3 regions of the Metabacillus indicus genome follow, and region 1 is predicted to be linked to each of the others. Evidence: riboswitches for the same ligand, from Rfam matches in the RefSeq annotation. Region 1 holds a riboswitch; each other region holds the start of a gene.
What was found. Region 1 has a riboswitch for thiamine pyrophosphate ahead of thiT (energy-coupled thiamine transporter ThiT). Riboswitches for the same ligand answer to the same signal wherever they lie in the genome.
Positions count from the first base shown of each region.

Region 1 (6,795 bases):
AACAGCGTAATGATCAGGCTGATGCTTGTTACCGAAAGGGCGATTGTTCCTGACAGCCCTCTGAAAAAAAGAAGATTCCGTTCTTTGCTGTGAATCATTTCGTAGACGGAATAGATAAAGAGGCCAAGGAGCAGCAGGCATATAATGGTCCCGGAAATCACAGACGCCGGGATATTTAAAAAAAGAAACAAAACGTAAAAGACAGCGGTGAAGTACACGATATAAAGAATGGACAGGACGGCATGAAGTACGATTTTCACTGTAGGCCTCCAATTGATTTGGTCTAGTAAACTTATTCTCTGCAAAAAAAGAAACTCCTTTTGAAACAGGGTTTTTATTGAATGTTGTCGAATTTTCATCAGCAAGGAGTGTTGAAAAATGAAGGTACTGATAAGAAAAGCTGCCAGAGAAGATGCAAAGCAAATTGCGATTGTGCACGTCGACAGCTGGCGGACAACCTATAAGGGAATCGTAGCAGATTCATTTTTAAATAGTCTGACTTACGAAAGCAAAGAGAAAATCTGGCGCAGTATAAATCCGGATACTGTGTTCGTTGCAGAAGATGAAGAGGGCAAAATTGTCGGGTTTGCGGGATTTGGTCCGTCCAGATCTCAGGAATTCGGCTATGATGGCGAATTATACGCCATCTATCTTCTGAAAGAAGCACAAGGTGCAGGTGTTGGAAAGAGACTGGTTCGTGCGGCAGCAGAGGAGCTGATGAACCTGAACTATCAAACGATGATGCTGTGGGTGATGAATGCCAACCCGTCAAAGGGATTCTATGAGCGCTACAGCCCTGAAAAAGTGGGAGAGGATACATACGCGATTGAAGGTACCGATCATCCGGAGACGGCATACGGCTGGAATCTCAAGGATTTGTCAGCGAGGCTGAATACATAATGAAAGAGGGAAATACATTGAAAACCGCGTTAATACTAGGTGGGACACAGTTTTTTGGGAAGAGGCTTGTTCATAAACTGCTCGAGGAGGGAGTGGTTGTGACGGTCGCAACAAGAGGCAGAACCCGGGATGATTTTGGAGACAGGGTCGAGCGCCTTGTCATTGACCGGGAAAAGAAAGAATCAATGACCCGGGCTTTTGAAGGAAGGCAATGGGACGCTGTCTATGATCAGTCCTGTTTCTCCCCGCTCGAAGCCAAAACCGCTTATGAGGCTCTCGAAGATAAAGTAGGGCATTACATCTTTACATCAACAATGGCAGTCTATGAATTCGGCAAAGGACGAAGGGAAACGGATTTTAACCCGCTCTCGTTCGAACCGACGTTTAAAGACCGCAAGGAATACGGGGGAATGACCGGTTATCAGGAGGCAAAGCGCGGTGCCGAAGCTTATCTGTTCCAGAATGCAAAAGTGCCTGTTGCAGCAGTCAGGCCTGCTCTGGTTATCGGAACCGATGATTACACCGAGCGCTTTTTATTTCATGTAGACAAAGTGAAAAGGGAAGAGCCAATTGGCGCGAAAAATGACAATGTTTCTTTCAGCTTCACTTCATCTGAAGACGCTGCAGGTTTTCTTTTACATATAGGAAAAGAAAAGCTGACAGGAGCGTATAATATAGCGTTTGAAGACAATCTTTCCCTGAGGGAACTGATCGGCAAGATTGAAAGTGCTGCAGACAAAGCCGCAGTCATTACAGGGGAAGAAGAAAATGCTTCCCCGTACGGTCTTCCGGGTGACTGGACGCTGGATGTGACAAAAGCACAAATGACAGGATATACATTTGGGAACATGAACGAGTATGTTGAGAGTTTAATAGAAGAGCTGCTGTAAACTCTTGCGGGAGTTTCTGTGAAAACAGAGACTCTTAATAAGCCTCTGTAGCTCTAGAAGGGAAGAGCGCCGGAAAACAGTAGAACCGGGTCGCAAGGCAAAGGTTTCAGAAGCACCGAAAAGCAACTATGCTGAGGCAGGTGAAATTCCTGCCGGTGAAAATCCGTAGGGAAGCGTGTTCCCCTTAGCCTATGCTTACGAAAGGAGTGCGGGTTCGAATCCCGCCAGAGGCATCAAAAAGACCCGGCAGACATATGCCGGGTTCTACTTTTTGTTAAAGGAATTATAAAAAATAAAAGGCTGTTGATAACATAACAAAGTTATCAACGGCAAGCTCCAGCGCCTAGATCCTCTGTCAGAACAAATCCGTCAAAAAAGTCAAAACCGGACTTTTCCGCCGGATTCTTATCTGCCTATCGGAGCGGGCCTTGGCGCTTGCGCTTTTGTTCAGATTTGCTGGTTAAAAACTGCTGCAAAATAGGCAAAAACAAATCCGAGCGGAAATGAAAAAACAACCGACCAACCTCTGACAGGGCCATCTTCGCCGCTGATCCGCAGCGCTTCAAAGTAGCCATACAGAAAATGAAAGATGGATAGAAAAAAGGCAAACAACATGAGTGAGTATGTGAGATTCATTTCATGGCCTCCAATAGGAAATCTATTACTACTAATACATGCTGAAAAAGAAGAGATTATGATAAAAAGCACCGGATTTCCGGTGCTTTTCTCTATTTTCTATTTACTATCAGCGCTTTTGATGTCAGCAGCATCAGCACAAGAATGATCGTACAGATGATAAATGTCGGAATCATGTAGGATGCATTGTACCCTGCTGAATAAAGAAGCACCGGCTGATCTCCTGCAAACTCAGCGAAAAAGACAGCGCCTGCGAGTGTGTGGGCTGCAAATCTCAGGAAGCTTCCAAGGAAAGCGGCAAGTGTGACATAAAGAATCAGGCGCCCTTTGTTTAAAGAATGGAGAGAGTTCTGAATTTGCTTATAAAAAATACCTCCGGCACCAACCGCTGTAAAGGCGACAAAGTAATCCAGAAAACCCTGTACAGGATGAACAATGGTCGTATAGCCCATGACCGTCTGCAGCAGTCCGAGGAGAAAGCCTGTCAGCAGTCCGCCTTTTAGACCGTGGCGAAATCCCATGATCAGTACGGGCACCATTGCAAGTGAAATCGATCCTCCCTGCGGCATTTTGCCGATAAAGCTTGTCGCTAAATCTAAAAGAAAGGCGATTGCAGCAAGAATCGCTGCTTCCAATAAAAAAACCAGGCGCTTATTTGTTTGCATGATTTTACCCCTTTTCGGCATTCGACCGGGGCCTTTTCTCCATAGAAAAAAGCAATGCGGGGAATGTCGGATGGTTTCCACGCACTGCTTTGGTTGGGTTATCACTTGAATCCATCGCCACATCCCTACGTAAGCTTTAACTTAACAGGTTCAACGGGTCAGAACATAACGTTCACTCTCAGCCGGCGGCTCCCCAAGTGGTCAAATGCGATATATGATTTAGACACTACTATACAGGAAACTGCAAAATTCGACAAGCCTAAATTCTATTTTTTTTCAGAAAATAGCGGAAAGTATTTTTCCTTTCTTTACAAGTCTTGTAAAACTTGCTATAGTTTCCATGAATCTTATAGAAGCAGGGGAGCTGAGTGAACTCGGCTGAGAGGATACTGATTCTTGTATCGACCCTTTAACCTGATCTGGGTAATGCCAGCGGAGGGATACAGGAAAAGAGTCTATTTTCCATGAACTTTGCGAATGCTTAAGGCTGCCCTAACCGGCAGCCTTTTTTTGCATTTTCTAAGAGATTCACAGAAAGAAAGGGAGGAATTCATGATGTCCAGTGTAAACCTTGCGTTTCAAGTACTGCCGAAATCAGCACACGGAAATACATACGAGATTGTCGACAAAGCCATTGAAGTTGTGCAGCAGTCAGGTGTCAAATATGAAGTCGGCGCGATGGAGACCGTTATGGAGGGGGAACTCAATCATCTGCTTGAAATTGTCAAGCAGGCTCAGGATGCCTGTATCGGGGCAGGTGCAAGTGAAGTGATGACGCACATCAAAATTCATTACCGCCCTGCTGAAGGAGTAACGATGGATGAAAAACTCCAAAAATATCGCTGAATCTATATCAGGAATAGCGCTGCCTGCAGCCGTTCTTGCCGTTTTTCTTCTACTCTGGGAGATGGCAGTCGTGCTTTTTCGAATTGAGAAGTGGATCCTGCCAAAACCTACAGACATTTTCATCACCCTGTTTGAAATGAGAGGAACGCTCGGAGTGCACGTTCTGCAGACGCTTACTGAAGCTGTTCTCGGCCTCCTGATAGCAGCAGCTGCCGGAGTGGCCATTGCCATTTTAATTGACCTTTCCCTCTGGATCAGAAAAGCGGTTGAACCGCTCCTTGTCCTTTCACAGACCGTTCCAATTATTGCACTGGCACCTTTGCTGATTATCTGGTTTGGATTCGGGATCTTGCCGAAGGTCATCGTAACAGCACTTGTCTGCTTTTTTCCGATAGCCATTAATCTTGCAGACGGATTCAGTCAGGCAGACAGGGATATGATCAAACTGATGAAGACCATGGGAGCGAATAAACGTCAGCTCTTCTTGAAGGTGAAGATTCCTGCTTCCATGCCGTATTTTTTCTCAGGGCTCAAGATAGCCGGAACATACAGTGTAATGGGAGCGGTTATCGGAGAGTGGCTGGGAGCGAGTCAAGGCCTTGGAATTATCCTTACTAGATCCTCTCAATCTTTTTTAACAGAAAAGGTATTTGCCATCATTATCGTCATTGTTGCTTTAAGTCTGGTTATTTTTGCAGTCATTGAATTGCTGGCAAGAGCGGCGATGCCCTGGAAGTACAAAGCGAATAAACACAACTGACATGGAGGAATACGATGAAAAAACTGCGGAGAATGCTCGTCATATTATTCAGCACATCCATCCTTTTAACAGGATGCGCTCCTGCTGAGAATGCCTCAAGTGAAGAAGCAAAAAAAGTGAAGGTCATGCTGGACTGGTTTCCGAATACAAATCATACAGGCATTTATGCAGCGATTGAAAAAGGGTTCTATAAAGAAGCGGGTCTTGAAGTTGAGATAGTAGAACCTGGCGAGGGAGTCAGCGCAGATCAAATTGTTGCATCTGGCGAAGTCGATTTTGCGGTCAGCCACCAGGAAAACATCACACATGCGCGGTCAGCCGGTGTGCCGATCGTTTCTATTGCGGCCATTATTCAGGAAAATACTTCTGCTTTCGCTTCATTAAAGGAAGAAGAGATTGTCTCGCCTGATGATTTTGAAGGGAAACGGTACGGCGGATGGGGGTCGCCTACTGAAGAGGCTGTGATTCGTGCGGTTATGAACCAGGATGACGCAGATTTTGGCAAAGTCGATTATGTCACACTTGGCGCAACTGATTTCTTTAAATCAATCGGCCGGGATACGGATTTTCAATGGATCTTTGAAGGCTGGGACGGGATAGAAGCTAAAAGAAAGGGGATAGAACTGAATTACATCTATCTTAAAGACCTTGATCCAGCATTGAACTACTATACACCTGTACTTGCTGCAAGCGAGACAAAGATAAAAAAAGAAAAGGATACGGTACAGGCTTTTGTACAGGCAACCGCAAAAGGTTACGAGTTTGCCATCGATAAGCCGATTGAAGCGGCAGATATTCTAATTAAGCATGTACCGGAAATAAATAAAGATCTTGCAAAGGAAAGCCAAAAGTGGCTCAGCAAGCAGTATCAGGGTGATGCAAAGCAATGGGGCGTTCAAAAAGAAGAAGTTTGGGAACGGTATGCTGACTGGATGTATCAACAAAAGCTGATTGAAGAAAACATAGATCCGGCAGAGGCTTATACAAATGAATTCCTTCCGGAGGCTGAAAAGTAGCATGCTGACACTAAAAGGAGTCAGCAAGACTTACTCGAAAGATCAGCCTGTCCTGCTTCCATCTGATCTTATAGTAGAAAAAGGGGAATTTGTCAGCATCATTGGTCCGAGCGGGTGCGGCAAAAGCACTCTTCTTGATATCATTGCAGGGGTAAATAAGCCAAGCGGCGGAATTGTTCATTACAAGGGGAAAGACATAACGAATCAAACAGGCCATGCCGGGTATATGCCGCAAAGCGATGTGCTGTTTCCGTGGAGAACAATTCTTGATAATGTCATACTTCCGCTGGAGCTGCATGGGACAGGGAAAGAAAAAGCGCGTGCCGAAGCTCTATCTTTCTTTTCTCAGTTTGGGCTTGAGGGATTTGAACAACACTACCCTTCCATGCTTTCTGGCGGGATGAGGCAGAGAGCGAACTTCCTCCGGGCTTATTTGAGCGGCAAAGAACTTCTATTATTGGACGAGCCTTTTGGAAAGCTTGATGCCATGACAAGACACAAGCTTCAGAAATGGTTTATCAGAATTTGCGAGGCATCCGGGAAAACGGTCCTGTTTATTACTCATGATATGGATGAGGCGATTTTTCTTTCTGACAGGATTGCCGTGTTTTCCCCGAGACCTGGCAGGATCATTGAACATATAGACATTCCTTTCGGCCGGTCGCGAACGGACCAACTCTTCGCTTCAGCTGAATTTGTATCAATTAAACAAGTACTCCTGGATTTGCTGCATTCAAAAAGTCATCTGGAAACGCGCTGATTTCAGCGCGTTTTCATTTATAACATTTTTTTTGCAAAAAGATAAAAATGCTATTGCAATGGGGAAAACAGCGTGGTATATTATTATTCGTTGCCGCGAAAAACGCGTGAGAGCAACGGTGCCTGAGAAAAAGGAAAGTAAAAAAAACGCTTGACTTTGAAAAGGTGAAATGTTATTCTAATAAAGCTTCGCAGGAAGCGAAAATGATCTTTGAAAACTAAACAAAACCAAAAGCGTACCAAACGTTTTAAATTTTTAAGTCAGCAACATTTATGAGTCACAAATTTTCTTCGGAGAGTTTGATCCTGGCTCAGGACGAACG
Region 1 is NZ_CP176757.1:3,267,669-3,274,463, reverse strand. Features, by position in the region: gene ACK1LH_RS16855 (peptidase MA family metallohydrolase) at 1-260, opposite strand, end outside; gene ACK1LH_RS16850 (GNAT family N-acetyltransferase) at 379-900, shown strand; gene ACK1LH_RS16845 (NAD-dependent epimerase/dehydratase family protein) at 900-1,790, shown strand; gene ACK1LH_RS16840 (hypothetical protein) at 2,238-2,426, opposite strand; gene thiT (energy-coupled thiamine transporter ThiT) at 2,519-3,091, opposite strand; TPP riboswitch at 3,197-3,297, opposite strand; TPP riboswitch at 3,439-3,550, shown strand; gene ACK1LH_RS16830 (MTH1187 family thiamine-binding protein) at 3,644-3,937, shown strand; gene ACK1LH_RS16825 (ABC transporter permease) at 3,912-4,697, shown strand; gene ACK1LH_RS16820 (ABC transporter substrate-binding protein) at 4,712-5,713, shown strand; gene ACK1LH_RS16815 (ABC transporter ATP-binding protein) at 5,715-6,473, shown strand; rRNA gene ACK1LH_RS16810 (16S ribosomal RNA) at 6,761-6,795, shown strand, end outside.

Region 2 (6,795 bases), 1.9 Mb from region 1:
TTGCTGTGTTTATTCCATTGATTGCCGGAATGGCCGGTAATACAGGCACGCAGGCACTGGCAGTTGCCGTCCGCCGAATTGCCATGGGGGATGAAGAAGAAGGTAACTTCAAAATCATCGCCCGTGAAGCGGGAACCGGTTTAATCAACGGTGCTGTCTGCGGCGTTCTTGTAACAGGCGTCGTGTATTTCTGGAAACACGATCTGTATCTTGGCCTGCTTGTCGGATTATCCATCCTTGCCACGCTGACTGTCGCGACAATTGCGGGAGCGTTTGTGCCTCTTATTATGCACAGGCTGAAGGTCGACCCGGCCGTTGCATCAGGCCCTTTTATTACGACGATTAATGATATTATTTCCATCCTTATTTATTTTGGAATGGCCACTATGTTTATGCAGTACTTAATTTAACTACAGAAATGAGGGAAAAACCTTGCACGGAGCTTCTTTTTCATCACTTGTCATTGTCCTTCTTGCAGCTTTTATCACTCCGCTCATCCTGCACCGCTTTAAAATAAAGGTGATGCCGGTCGTTGTAGCAGAAATTATTATCGGGATTGTGATCGGCAAAAGCGGGTTTGACCTTGTTCAGCAGGATATGTGGCTTGAAACTCTGTCTATGCTCGGATTTATTTTTCTCATGTTTCTGAGCGGTCTTGAAATTGATTTCACAGCGTTTATCGGCGGCAGGAAGAAGGAGGTGCTGCCATCCGGAAAAGAGGCGCCGAATACGTTCGTGGTCTCTTTACTCGTATTTGCCGGCATCTTTATTCTTTCCCTGCTGCTCTCTTATCTGTTTGTTCTGATCGGGTTTATAGAAAATGCATTCCTGATGACGCTTATCATCTCGACGATCTCACTCGGGGTGGTTGTGCCGACGCTTAAGGATGCAGGCATCATGAAGTCGAACATCGGACAGATTATCCTTCTTGTCGCCGTCATTGCGGACTTGGTGACAATGATTCTGCTTGCAGTTTTTGCTTCCATTTACGGCGGGGAAAATACGAATATGTGGCTGATGCTCATTTTGTTCGGAGCTGGTGTCGCCCTTTACTTTATAGGCAAAACCTTTCAGAGCAGATCCTTTATTGAAACGCTCTCTAAAGGCACGATTCAAATTGGGACAAGAGCTGTTTTCACACTCATTATTGTTCTTGTTGCGCTTTCAGAAACGATTGGTGCAGAAAACATTCTCGGTGCCTTTTTAGCAGGCGTGCTCGTATCTCTTCTTTCCCCGAATAAAGAAATGGTCCAGAAAATGGATTCGTTCGGGTACGGATTTTTGATCCCGATTTTCTTTGTCATGGTTGGAGTGGACCTTGATATTTGGTCGCTTTTTAAGGACCCTAAAATCCTGATGCTGATTCCGCTCTTATTTATAGCGCTTCTCATTTCAAAAATTGTGCCGATTTATCTTCTAAAAAGATGGTACGATACGAAAACGACTCTTGCTGCCGGCTTTTTGCTCACATCCACTCTGTCGCTTGTTATCGCCGCAGCGACGATTGGAGAACGAGTCAATGTCATTGACTCGCAGATGTCCGGAGCTCTCATTCTGACGGCCGTTCTGACAAGCATCTTTACGCCGATTGGATTTAAAAAGCTTTTCCCTGAAAAACTCGGTTCAAAGAAAAAGCTGAAGGTTGCTTTCATAGGAGCCAATCAAATGACGCTTCCGGTAACGAGAGAACTGAATCCGAATCTGTATGAAACAATCATCTATCATACGCATGTTGATAAAAACGAACAGCAGATTGCCGAATCTCTTTTTCAAATTGAAGAGCTGGACGATTATTCAATTGAGACACTTCAGGATAAAGGTGTATTTGATTCGGACATCCTTATTGCAGCAACTGGCGATGAGGATGCGAATGCGGAAATTGCCCTGATGGCAAAAGAGCTTGAGGTCGAAAGAGTCATTGCAAGTATTGCTTCGCCTCTGCTTGATGAGCAGCTGAAAGCAAAGAACATTGACGTGTTCTCTGTTCTGCTCTCGACCAAAACCCTGCTCAGAGCCCTGATCGAAGCGCCGGGCATCATGAAAATCCTGACGCACAGCGAATCTGCCCTTTATCAAATCAAAATGAACAACAGACGCTATGATGGAATGGTTCTCAGAAGCTTCCCGTTTACCGGAGACGTCATTTTTGTCCGGATCTTCCGGGAGAATGAATCGATTGTTCCTCACGGCGATACGGAGCTGAAACGGGGAGATCTGCTGATTTTAACGGGATCATCCGAATATATCGATGAACTGAGGCAGGAGCTTGAGTTTCACAAAAATTAAGCAGAAATTTCCTGCAAAAGCCTTGAAAGATATTTTTATCGTGGTATGATGGGCATGTAAAACATTCAGAAAATTTTATACGATGAACCGCTAGGGGAGCCCTTCATAAGGGCTGAGATCGGAGTGTGACTCCGAGACCCTCAGAACCTGATCTGGTTAACACCAGCGTAGGGAAGTGGTGTAAGGGTCTATTTCATACACCACTTTTCTATGCGAAAAGTGGTTTTTTGCTGTTTAAAAAGAAAAGGAGGATACGACATGCAATTTTCAAAAGAATGCAGGGAGTACGCAAATGAATGGTGGGAAGGGAGCTTTCACCATCCTTTTGTTAAAGGAATCGGTGACGGGACCCTGTCAAAAGAAAAGTTCAAATTTTATGTGATGCAGGATTCTTATTACTTGACTCATTTTGCCAAAGTGCAGGCGTTTGCCGGTGCCGTGGCTCCTGATCTGCATACAACGTTCAGAATGTCCGTTCATTCTCAGGGGACCTATGAGGCAGAGCTTTCCCTTCATCAGCAGTTTTCAAAAATGCTCGGGATAACAGAGAAAGAACGCGCGGAATTTAAGCCGGCGCCTACAGCTTATGCTTATACATCTCATATGTACCGCGCGGTCGCGACTGGAAATCTTGGTGAAATCATAGCTGCTCTGCTGCCTTGCTACTGGCTTTATTACGAAGTAGGAGAGCGTCTGAAGGATTGCAAGCCAGGAGATGCCGTTTATGAAAAATGGATTGAGACCTACCATGGCGACTGGTTTAAAGAGCTTGTTCTTGAACAGGTGAACCGTTTTGATGAGCTGGCTGAAAAAGCAAGCGTTCATGAGCGGATGATGATGAAAGAACATTTTCTGATCAGCTCTATGTATGAATACCGCTTTTGGGATATGGCTGAAAACCTTGAAGCGTGGGGCCGTGCAGATTCTCTGCAGCTGCAAAAATGAAGCTGCACCTTGTAACGGATGGAAAGCATTCTTCAGATTCGCTGATTTCAATCCTCGCAGACGTACATAGATATGCGGATGCCATCCATATAAGAGAAAAAGACAGGTCAGCCGGCGAACTGGCGGAGCTTGTGGAGATTCTTGCGCGCAAGGGTGTTCCAAAATCAAAGCTGATCATGAACGGCAGGGTGGATGCGGCCGTGCGTTCGGGACTGGCAAAAGTGCAGCTTCCGGCACATGGGCTGCCTGTAAAGTTTGTTAAAGAGCACTACCCTTACCTCGGCGCAGGATGTTCGGTTCATTCAGTAAAAGAGGCAATTGATCGGGAGAAAGATGGGGCAGACTGGCTGATTGCCGGACATGTATTTCAGACAGATTCAAAAAACGGCCTTGAGCCGAAAGGAATTTCATTTCTTCAAACAATTTGCGAATCTGTATCCATCCCTGTCTATGCAATTGGAGGAGTCACTCCTGATGTGCTGCCGGAACTGAAAAAGCTGAAAGTCGCAGGAGCAGCAGTCATGTCCTACGTGTTTTCAGCAGACAAACCTGTGGATGCAGCAAAAGAGCTTGCACGAAAGCTGAAAGGAGGAACGGCTGATGAAGACATTCTATGATGCCGGCATCGTCGGGGGAGGAGTCATCGGCCTGATGTCTGCCTATTTTCTGTCAAAGGCAGGCCGTAAAGTAGCCATATTTGAAAAAGGAAAGATTGGCTGCGGGGCATCATCCGCTGCAGCAGGCATGCTTGGTGCTCATACAGAAACGGAAAAAGCAGATGCGTTTTTCCGTTTTGCAGAAGAGAGCGGGGCTCTTTATCCCGCGCTTGCAGCCGAATTGCTTGAAGAAACAGGCATAGACATTCAGCTCGTTTATAATGGGATGCTCAAACTTGCCATGACGGCTGAGGAAGCTGTTTCCCTAAAAGACAGAGCCTTGAATGAACAGGATGTTGAGTGGCTCTCAAGGGAGTCTGTCCTGAAGAAAGAAAAGAACCTGACAGAGTATCTGCAAGGAGGACTGTTCATTGCAAAAGACGGCCAGGTTTCCCCTCCCGCTCTTTGCCGGGCGCTGGCAAGGGCGGTACAGATAAACGGAGGAACCATATTTGAAGGAGCTGCAGCCGGACGCATGCGGGCAGAGCCTTCTCATTATGAAATTTCCGCTGCAGGAGAGACTCATTTTTGTGAAGCTCTCGTCATTACAGGAGGGACATGGAGCGGCCCACTGTTTGAGGAATTAGGCATCTCAGCTCCTGTTCATCCTGTTAAAGGCGAATGTCTTTCCGTCATGCCGGATGGGTTCCGTTTAGCATCAACTGTCTTTCATGACAGCTGTTACCTTGTGCCGAAGTCTGACGGGAGCATCGTCATCGGCGCGACGATGGAGGAGGGGAACTGGAGGGCAGAGCCTACAATACAAGGGATGGCTTCCTTGATGGAGAAGGCTGTCTCCATTATGCCGTGCATGAAAAAAAGTGTTTTTCAAAAAGCCTGGGCCGGACTGAGGCCGGCAGCGCGCGATGCGAAACCATACATTTTTAAGCATGAAGGCATGAAGAATCTTTATGCCGCAACAGGACATTACCGGAACGGCATTCTGCTTGCGCCTAAAACAGGCGAAATGGTCAGGGATTTGATTTTGTGCCGTCAGGTCAAGCCTGAATATGCAAGAGAGTTTGGATTAAATCGGGGTACAGAGGTGAAATCATGAAAATCAAATTGAACGGCAGCACAGCTGAACTGGATTCCCGCATAAAGACAATGGAAGATCTTCTGGCATTTTATCAGCTGAGCCATAAAACGGTCATGATTGAACATAACGAAACAATCCTAGATAAGGAAAGCTATGACAGCGTGATATTAAAAGATGGTGATGTTCTTGAAATGGTTCATTTTGTAGGAGGAGGATGACACATGTTGAAAATTGCAGGGAAAACGTTTAAATCACGTCTGCTGCTTGGAACAGGCAAATATCCGTCTTTTGACATTCAAAAGAAAGCGGCTGAAGTTTCAGAAGCGGAGATCCTGACGTTTGCTGTCCGCAGGATGAATATATTCGAGCCGTCTCAGCCGGACTTGCTAGAGAAGCTTGATTTGACGGCATACACACTTCTCCCGAATACGGCAGGCGCCAAAACGGCCGAGGAAGCGGTCCGGATTGCAAAGCTCGCTAAAGCTTCAGGTCTGTGTGATATGATAAAAGTAGAAGTGATTGGATGCTGGAAAACACTCCTGCCGGATCCTGTGGAAACGCTTAAAGCAAGCGCGGAACTCGTAAAAGAAGGATTCACTGTTCTTCCTTACACGTCGGACGATGTTGTGCTTGCCAGAAAACTTGAAGAGACAGGTGTCCACGCCATAATGCCCGGAGCATCGCCAATTGGATCAGGTCAGGGAATCATCAACCCTCTCAATCTCTCATTTATTATCGAACAGACTGACTTGCCGGTTATTGTCGACGCAGGAATCGGTTCTGCAGCTGATGCAGCGAAAGCGATGGAGCTTGGCGCTGCCGGTGTACTGCTGAACACGGCTGTATCCGGAGCATCGGATCCCGTGAAGATGGCCAAAGCCATGAAGCTTGCGGTCGAAGCGGGAAGACTGAGTTATGAAGCAGGCCGTATTCCTGTTAAATCCTATGCTGTTGCAAGCAGTCCTGAAGAAGGAATGATCACAACTTAAATGGAACGGTACTCAAGACAGCAATTATTCGCCCCAATCGGGGAAGAAGGCCAGAAAAAAATCATAAACAGCCATGTGCTCGTCATTGGAGCCGGTGCACTCGGCACAGCTAACGCTGAAATGCTGGTACGGGGCGGAGCCGGTAAAGTGACGATTGTAGACCGTGACTATGTCGAGTGGAGCAATCTTCAGCGCCAGCAGCTCTATACAGAGCAGGATGCAAAAGAACGGATTCCAAAAGCCGCAGCTGCTGAACGGAGACTTGCCTCCATTAACAGTGAGGTAATAGTCAGGGGCATTATTGAAGATGTAACGGCGGCTTCCATCTTTGAATACTGCCATGATGCGGATGTAATCGTGGATGCGACGGATAATTTTGAAACCCGCATGCTGATCAACGATGCTGCTTTGAAGCAGGGAATTCCCTGGGTTTACGGGGCATGTGTCGGAAGCTACGGGCTGACCTATACGGTTCTGCCGGGGGAAGGTCCCTGTCTGAACTGCCTGCTCAAGCAGATTCCGATGGAAGGCCAGACATGCGATACAGCGGGAATCATCAGCCCTGCCGTTCAAATGACGGCCGCTTACCAGACGGCAGAAGTGTTTAAGTGGCTGACAGGAGAAAAATCAGCGATGAGGAGAGAGATTCTTTCCTTTGATGTCTGGCGGAATCAGTTCAGCAAAATCAGTGTTGCCAAAGTGAAAAATCCATTGTGTCCTTCGTGCGGAGAAAATCCAGTCTATCCATACCTGACCGGGGACAAAAGTGCGAAGACATCCGTTTTATGCGGAAGAGATACCGTTCAGATCAGGCCCGCAGAAGCCCGGAGCCTGGATTTTCAAAGTCTCGCCAAACAGCTGGAACGGGCGGCCCAAAAGA
Region 2 is NZ_CP176757.1:1,030,941-1,037,735, forward strand. Features, by position in the region: gene mgtE (magnesium transporter) at 1-410, shown strand, start outside; gene ACK1LH_RS05160 (monovalent cation:proton antiporter family protein) at 433-2,286, shown strand; TPP riboswitch at 2,369-2,477, shown strand; gene tenA (thiaminase II) at 2,545-3,231, shown strand; gene ACK1LH_RS05170 (thiamine phosphate synthase) at 3,228-3,848, shown strand; gene thiO (glycine oxidase ThiO) at 3,832-4,944, shown strand; gene thiS (sulfur carrier protein ThiS) at 4,941-5,144, shown strand; gene ACK1LH_RS05185 (thiazole synthase) at 5,148-5,915, shown strand; gene ACK1LH_RS05190 (thiazole biosynthesis adenylyltransferase ThiF) at 5,916-6,795, shown strand, end outside.
Region 2: linked by a shared signal. The riboswitch ahead of tenA (thiaminase II) and the one ahead of thiT (energy-coupled thiamine transporter ThiT) in region 1 are both predicted to bind thiamine pyrophosphate.

Region 3 (6,795 bases), 1.1 Mb from region 1:
CCATGCTTGAAATTATTGTATCTGTGTTATCAAAAGGAGACGCGGAAAAACGGACAAAATGGTCATGGACAATCGGGCTTCTTATCTTTGCAGTAGGTATACCATCTGCCTTATCGTTCGGGGTCTGGAGCGAAGTAAACATTTTCGGCAAAACCATTTTTGATGCGGCGGATTATCTGGTCAGTAACATCCTGATGCCCGTGGGGGCCCTGCTTATTTCTGTTTTTGTACCGCTGAAAATGAAAAAATCAGCTCTTTATGAAGAGCTTTCTAAAGGATCTTCTTTATCCAAAGGACTGTTCAACGTGTGGTTCCTGCTTATGAGGTACGTGGCGCCAATTGCCATTTTCCTTGTATTGCTTGATGTATTGGGTGTTTGGAAGCTGTTATAAGTAATGGGAAGGAAGGACTCCGCATGCTGCGGGGTCCTTTTTGCGTATACTCAAGGGGAATTTAAGGAATATTAATCCATACTAAATTGAAATTGAGGGACTGCGCATGTCAAAAATGGTTGCTCCTGAAAAAATACCCCAATCCCTGCATGCCGGCAAATTGCTGATTTGTGAGAAGCTGGGTAACAGTTCGGATTTGAAATTTAAAGAAATGAAAAATAACGGATTTACTTTTTTAATTGTATATATCAGCACGATTGTTGAAAACAAACAGCTGGAGGAGCTGATTCTTCCATCACTTGCTTCATTTGATGCAGAAAAGGCCCATGCAGCTGATGATACCGTTGACTTCCTCATGGATCATGTTATTGCTCTGAAGGACACCAGGATAATAACAGACATGAATGATGCAGTAAATGAGCTCCTTTTTGGCAATACTGTCATTCTTTTAGAAGGTCAGTCGAGCTGTATTACAGCCGGAACGGACAAGTTTCCTGAGAGGAGTATTTCAAACCCGAAAGCTCAGCGGACTCTGAAAGGACCAGACATCGGATTTAACGAAGATATTTCTTCAAATACGGCATTAATCAGAAAGGTGATCAGAAATCCTGCACTCAGAATTGAGTCTCCGGATATCAATTCAACAACTAAAATCTGCATCATTTACATGGAAGGAGTAGCCGACAAGGAAATCATAAAAGAGCTGAAAGAAGAGCTTTCCTCTATAAAAATGGACATAATTCTTGACTCGAATTATCTTGAAGAGACCCTGCAAAAATCTTCAAACTCCATTTTCCCGCTGACTCTTTCAACGGACAGACCGGACGTTGTCTGCAGTGAAATCATGGAAGGGAGAATTGCTCTCATCGTTGACGGGACGCCGTTTGTCGTCACCTTGCCGACTGTGTTCGTGCAGCTTTTTCAGTCACCGGATGATTATTACTTTTTGACAAAGAAGATTATGGCAAAGCGGTTGTCACGGATGTTAATTTATTGTTTTTCCATCCTGCTTCCGGCCCTGTATATTGCGTTTACGATTTATCATCCAGGTCTGATTCCGACTAATCTGCTCGTTGGAATTGTCACGCAGAGGGAACTTGTGCCTGCTCCAACGGTTGTTGAGACCATCGTCTTTTATTTTCTGATTCTGATTATTACGGAAAGTTCGCTTAGACTTCCGCAATCCGTTGTGTTTACGGTCACTGTTTTTGCGGCCATTGTCCTTGGGCAATCTGCGGTTGAAGCTTATCTTGTTCAGCCATTTACACTGGTTGTATTAAGTGCATCCTACATTTTTTCAAGCATCATTCCGGTATATTCTCTTGCCACGGTTTCTCAAAAACTGACTGTCGTTTTTATGTTTCTTGCATCCGTTTTAGGTTTTTTCGGCATTATTGCAGGGATTATGTATTACCTGCTTCAGTTATCTTCATCAAGATCATTCGGGGTGCCGTATCTTGCTCCGTTCGCTCCTTTTAAGCTTGAAGATCAAAAGGATGCTGCATTCAGGGTGCCCATGTATGAACAGCTGAACAATAAGAAGACCTTTACTAAAGAAGAAAAAGACCAGCTGAAAAACGAGTAAGGAGGACACGATGAAGAAAAAAGCATGGGGACTCATATTTTTCGTCATTCTTACTCTTGGTTCCAGTGTGGTTATTTCAAAAAATGTAGAGGATACCCTGATTAAATCGATTTCCATCGTCAGTGCGATAGGAATTGACTCCAGTAATGAAGGGTATGAGGTAACACTTCAGATGATCAATACTGCAGCTAAACCTGATTCAGCTGGAGAAGTACCGGGTTCAATTATCTACCAGCAATCAGGCAGAACCATTTCTCAGGCAGTTAAAAACATCCTAAACCGCAATCCAAAGAAAATTTTTCTCGACAGCGCCGAATTGATTGTCATTGGAGAACAAACAGCAAGGGAACAAGGGATTCATGAGATACTGACTTTGTTTCTGACAGAATCTGAAATTTCATCCAGCATAAGAATTATGGTCACAAAAGATTATCCGGCAAGCAAAATTATAAAAACCATTACCCCGGCGGAAAAGGTCTCATCTAAAAGAATCAACGACATAGTCCATAGCAATGAATTAAACCTTGGATCTGTGGCAAGTGTATATCCTGTTAAAGTGATGAACGATCTTCTCATAAATATTAAAGCAACAGCGCTTCCTTATGTTACTCTGAGCAGTGATCAGGATATAGGTTCCTCACAAGAGAACATTTCTTCCCCTGAGCCGGAAGTTCTTTTAATCCTGAACGGAATGGCTTATTTTAAAAAAGACAAGCTTGCTGGTTATTTAACCAGGGATGAGAGCAAGATTTTTCTTGGTTTTACGAACAATACGAAAAAAGCGACGATTGAGACTAAATGCGGAGCTGCTGACGATCAAGGTTTTTTTACCGTTCACATCAAAAAGTCAAAAACCAGTGTAAAACCAGTATACAAAAATGGAATGGTCTCATTTCAAGTCGAACGGAAGATGAAAGGGGAATTGTTTGAAAGCACATGCAGACAGGATGATCTTCCTTATTTAGAATCAAGGGCCGAAGCAGTCTTAAAAAGTGAGATGGTAGGACTGATTGCCAAAAGTCAGGAAGAAAACAATGACTTTCTTGGCTTTCTAAAAGAAGTCTACTTGAGAAACCCATATAAATTTGAGGAAATCAACAAAAAATGGAAAGAACTATATCCTGAGGTTCCGGTAGAAGTAGAAGTGGATTTGGAGATTGAAGATATTGGAGATGTGAACCGGATACCGTAACCCTTTCATGCAAAGGATGATGAATGATGAATCAGCAGATTACTCCTTATCAGGTTTTTTCCTTAATGGTTCTTTTTCTATTAGGCAGTACAGTGGTAGTAGGGCTCAGCTTAGATGCTGAGGAAGAAGCCTGGCTTGTAAATATGATAGCCACGGCGACAGGTACAGGCATTTATTTTTTGTATATATGGATTCTCCGCATTGATCCCAGGAGAAAAACCTTTACAGAGCTTTTGAAAACAAGTTTCGGCAAGTGGATAGGGACTTGTTTCATTGGCCTTTACGCGGTCTATTTTCTTTACATCGGCATGAGAGTAGTGAAAGATTTTGAGTTTTTCATCAGCACGGTCCTTTTTTACAACATTGAAACCTGGGTCATTGGTTTTGTTTTCATTCTGCTGGCAGGTTATGCGTGCATATTAGGATTAGAGGCGATTGCAAGAGTATCGGAATTGCTCTTTTTCGGAAGTATTATGATGATTGCGGTGACCACACTCATAACCATTTTGAACCCAATGTTCGAATGGACAAATGTTCTACCTCTTATAAAGCCTGACTGGAGGTCTGTGATAGGCTCTGTTTTTCCAGCAAAAATAACGTTTCCGTTCGGAGAACTGATTGCATTCCTTATGATTTTTCCCGCTGTGAATGATCAGTCCTATTTGCTTAAAAGAGGATGGATGGCTGTTGTATTCAGCGGTCTCATTATTATTGCCATAACAGAATCCATCATCGGCATGCTAGGGGCGAAAATTGCGGTCTACTTTTCCTATCCCCTCATTAAATCAATTGAAACGATTGATTTGCTGGATTTTTTTCAGCATATTGAAATCCTGTCTGTCATTGTTTTTTTCTTTGTAGGGTTTATAAAAGTGGTGCTCTTCTGCTATGCCGCTATAAAAAGCCTGTCTGAGATTATGCCCAGGGCAAAAAATAATTACCTCGTATACGGGGTCCTTTCAGCTGGATTCGCATTCACCTTTTTTATGGATAAAAGCATAGTAGAGCATACGATAACCGGTCTTGAATTTGTTCCAAAGTATATCCACCTTCCATTACAATTCGGCATTCCGCTGCTGCTGCTTGCAATCCTTCTTCTAAAGAAGATGCTGAAGAAAAAGAAGACAGCTGAATAAGAGAAATAGTTGCAAAATCTTCCCTGTAAGAGTAGACTTTGAAACAAAGTACATAACAAAACGGGAGCTTGTGGAATCAGGCTGAGAGTGCGGCTAACTGCTGCAGACCGGATGAACCTGTTGGATAATGCCAGCGCAGGGAGATTATAGGGATACCTGTAAGCACTTTGCCGCGGCAAAGTGCTTATTTATATTGGAGGGGGAAACAATTATGTCCATTCAAGCAGAATTCATTTTGGAGAAAGTGAGAGATCAAAATCCGCTTGTGCACAACATAACAAATACAGTTGTCACAAATTTTACGGCAAACGGGCTTCTGGCGCTTGGGGCTTCTCCCGTCATGGCCTATGCCAAAGAAGAAGTGGCGGATATGGCAATGATAGCCGGGGCAGTCGTACTGAACATCGGCACTTTGGATGAGAGAATAGTAGAGTCGATGCTGATTGCAGGGGCATCTGCCAATAAGCATGGTGTTCCGGTTATTTTAGATCCGGTTGGAGCAGGGGCAACACCTTACAGGACGAAAACGGCCAAAATGCTTGCCGAAACGCTGAACATTGCCGTGATAAGAGGCAATGCTGCAGAGGTGGCAAGTCTTGCCGGTGAAAACTGGGCAATAAAAGGAGTCGATTCTGGTGCAGGAGAAGGGGATGCTGCAGCACTTGCCGTTAAAGCTGCAAAGCAGCTGAACACCGTTGTTGTGATTACCGGAAAAACGGACTTTATTTCAGACGGGGATCGGCTTTTCAGCTGTAAAAACGGCCATCAGCTTCAGACAAAAGTGACTGGGACAGGATGCTTGTTAAGCTCAGTTGTCGGAGCGTTTTGTGCAGTTGAAAAAGAGTATGTTTTTGCCGCTGCTGCCGCTGCCGCCGTCTATGGATGCGCTGCTGAAGCAGCCGTGGAAAGGCTGTACAGACTTGAACCGGGCAGCTTTCAAATCGAGTTTTTAAATGAACTGTATCATCTTGAACCAAAAGATTTGAAGGAACGCATCAAGCTTGAGGAGGTGCTTGCATGAGTGTTGCAAGAGCATTAACGATAGCAGGTTCTGACAGCGGCGGAGGCGCAGGAATACAGGCTGATTTAAAAACATTTCAGGAGCTCCGTGCATTTGGAATGTCAGCTATAACAGCAGTGACAGCTCAAAACACCCTTGGCGTGCACGGCGTATTCCCGCTTCCGGCAGAGGCTGTTGTAAAGCAAATAGAAGCGATTGGGTCAGATCTTGGAACAGATGCGCTGAAGACAGGAATGCTTTTCAGCAGTGAAATCATTGAAGCTGTTTCTGCCCAGATTAAACGATTCGGCTGGGAAAAGGTTGTCGTTGATCCTGTTATGATTGCAAAAGGAGGCGCGTCACTCCTGCAGCAGGAAGCGATTGACTCTTTAATCAATCATCTCCTGCCTCTCGCACTCGTTGTCACCCCGAACATTCCAGAGGCTGAAGTTCTCTCAGGCATAAAAATTGAAACGATTGAAGACCGGAAACGTGCGGCAGAAAAACTGCATGCATTTGGAGCAGAATATGTCGTGATTAAAGGCGGGCATGCAGAGGAGACTGAGCAGGTAATCGACATGCTCTATGACGGAAATAATTTCTTCTATTACGAGAACAAAAGGATTGAGACGAAGAATACACATGGAACCGGGTGTACGTTTGCCGCTGCGATTACTGCTGAGCTTGCTAAAGGCAGCAGTGTTCAACATGCGGTTCAGCTTGCAGCCGATTTTATTCATGCCGCGATAAAAGATGATCTCAGGCTTGGAAACGGACACGGTCCAACAAATCATTGGGCATATCAGGAAAGAAGGACGGGACGATATGGAAAGCAGCATACTTAGGCATAAACTGAACCTGTATTTTATCATGGGAAGCACGAATTGCCTGAAAGGATCTGAAGACGTGCTTCTTGAAGCTATTAAAGGCGGAATCACGATGTTTCAATACCGTGAAAAAGGAAAAAATGCACTTACAGGAATAGATAAGCTCAAGCTTGCGCGCAGTCTTCAAAAGATATGCGCTTTGCATCAGGTTCCCTTTATTGTCAATGACGATATTGACCTTGCAGTCGAACTTGATGCTGATGGGGTTCACATTGGACAGGATGACGCTGATGCGGGTGAGGTGCGGGAAAGAATCGGAAACAAGATTCTCGGTGTTTCTGCCCATACGATGGCAGAGGTGAAAAAAGCAATGAAAGATGGTGCGGATTACATTGGGGCGGGGCCCATATATCCAACTGTAACGAAGGAAGATGCTGAACCTGTAAAAGGGACACTATTGATTGAAGCAGTAAGAAAGGCGGGTATTACCATTCCTATTGTCGGCATCGGCGGAATAACATCAGCCAATGCCCGTGCTGTTATAGAAGCAGGAGGGGACGGAGTTTCCGTGATTTCAGCCATCAGCCTGTCCGGGGATCCATGCGGAGCAGCGGAGGAATTACTGAGATCTGTTCAATAAAAAACAGCGGGCACATTCAATTT
Region 3 is NZ_CP176757.1:2,176,771-2,183,565, reverse strand. Features, by position in the region: gene ACK1LH_RS10920 (sodium-dependent transporter) at 1-392, shown strand, start outside; gene ACK1LH_RS10915 (spore germination protein) at 499-1,977, shown strand; gene ACK1LH_RS10910 (Ger(x)C family spore germination protein) at 1,988-3,169, shown strand; gene ACK1LH_RS10905 (GerAB/ArcD/ProY family transporter) at 3,196-4,305, shown strand; TPP riboswitch at 4,356-4,465, shown strand; gene thiM (hydroxyethylthiazole kinase) at 4,517-5,326, shown strand; gene thiD (bifunctional hydroxymethylpyrimidine kinase/phosphomethylpyrimidine kinase) at 5,323-6,150, shown strand; gene thiE (thiamine phosphate synthase) at 6,131-6,772, shown strand.
Region 3: linked by a shared signal. The riboswitch ahead of thiM (hydroxyethylthiazole kinase) and the one ahead of thiT (energy-coupled thiamine transporter ThiT) in region 1 are both predicted to bind thiamine pyrophosphate.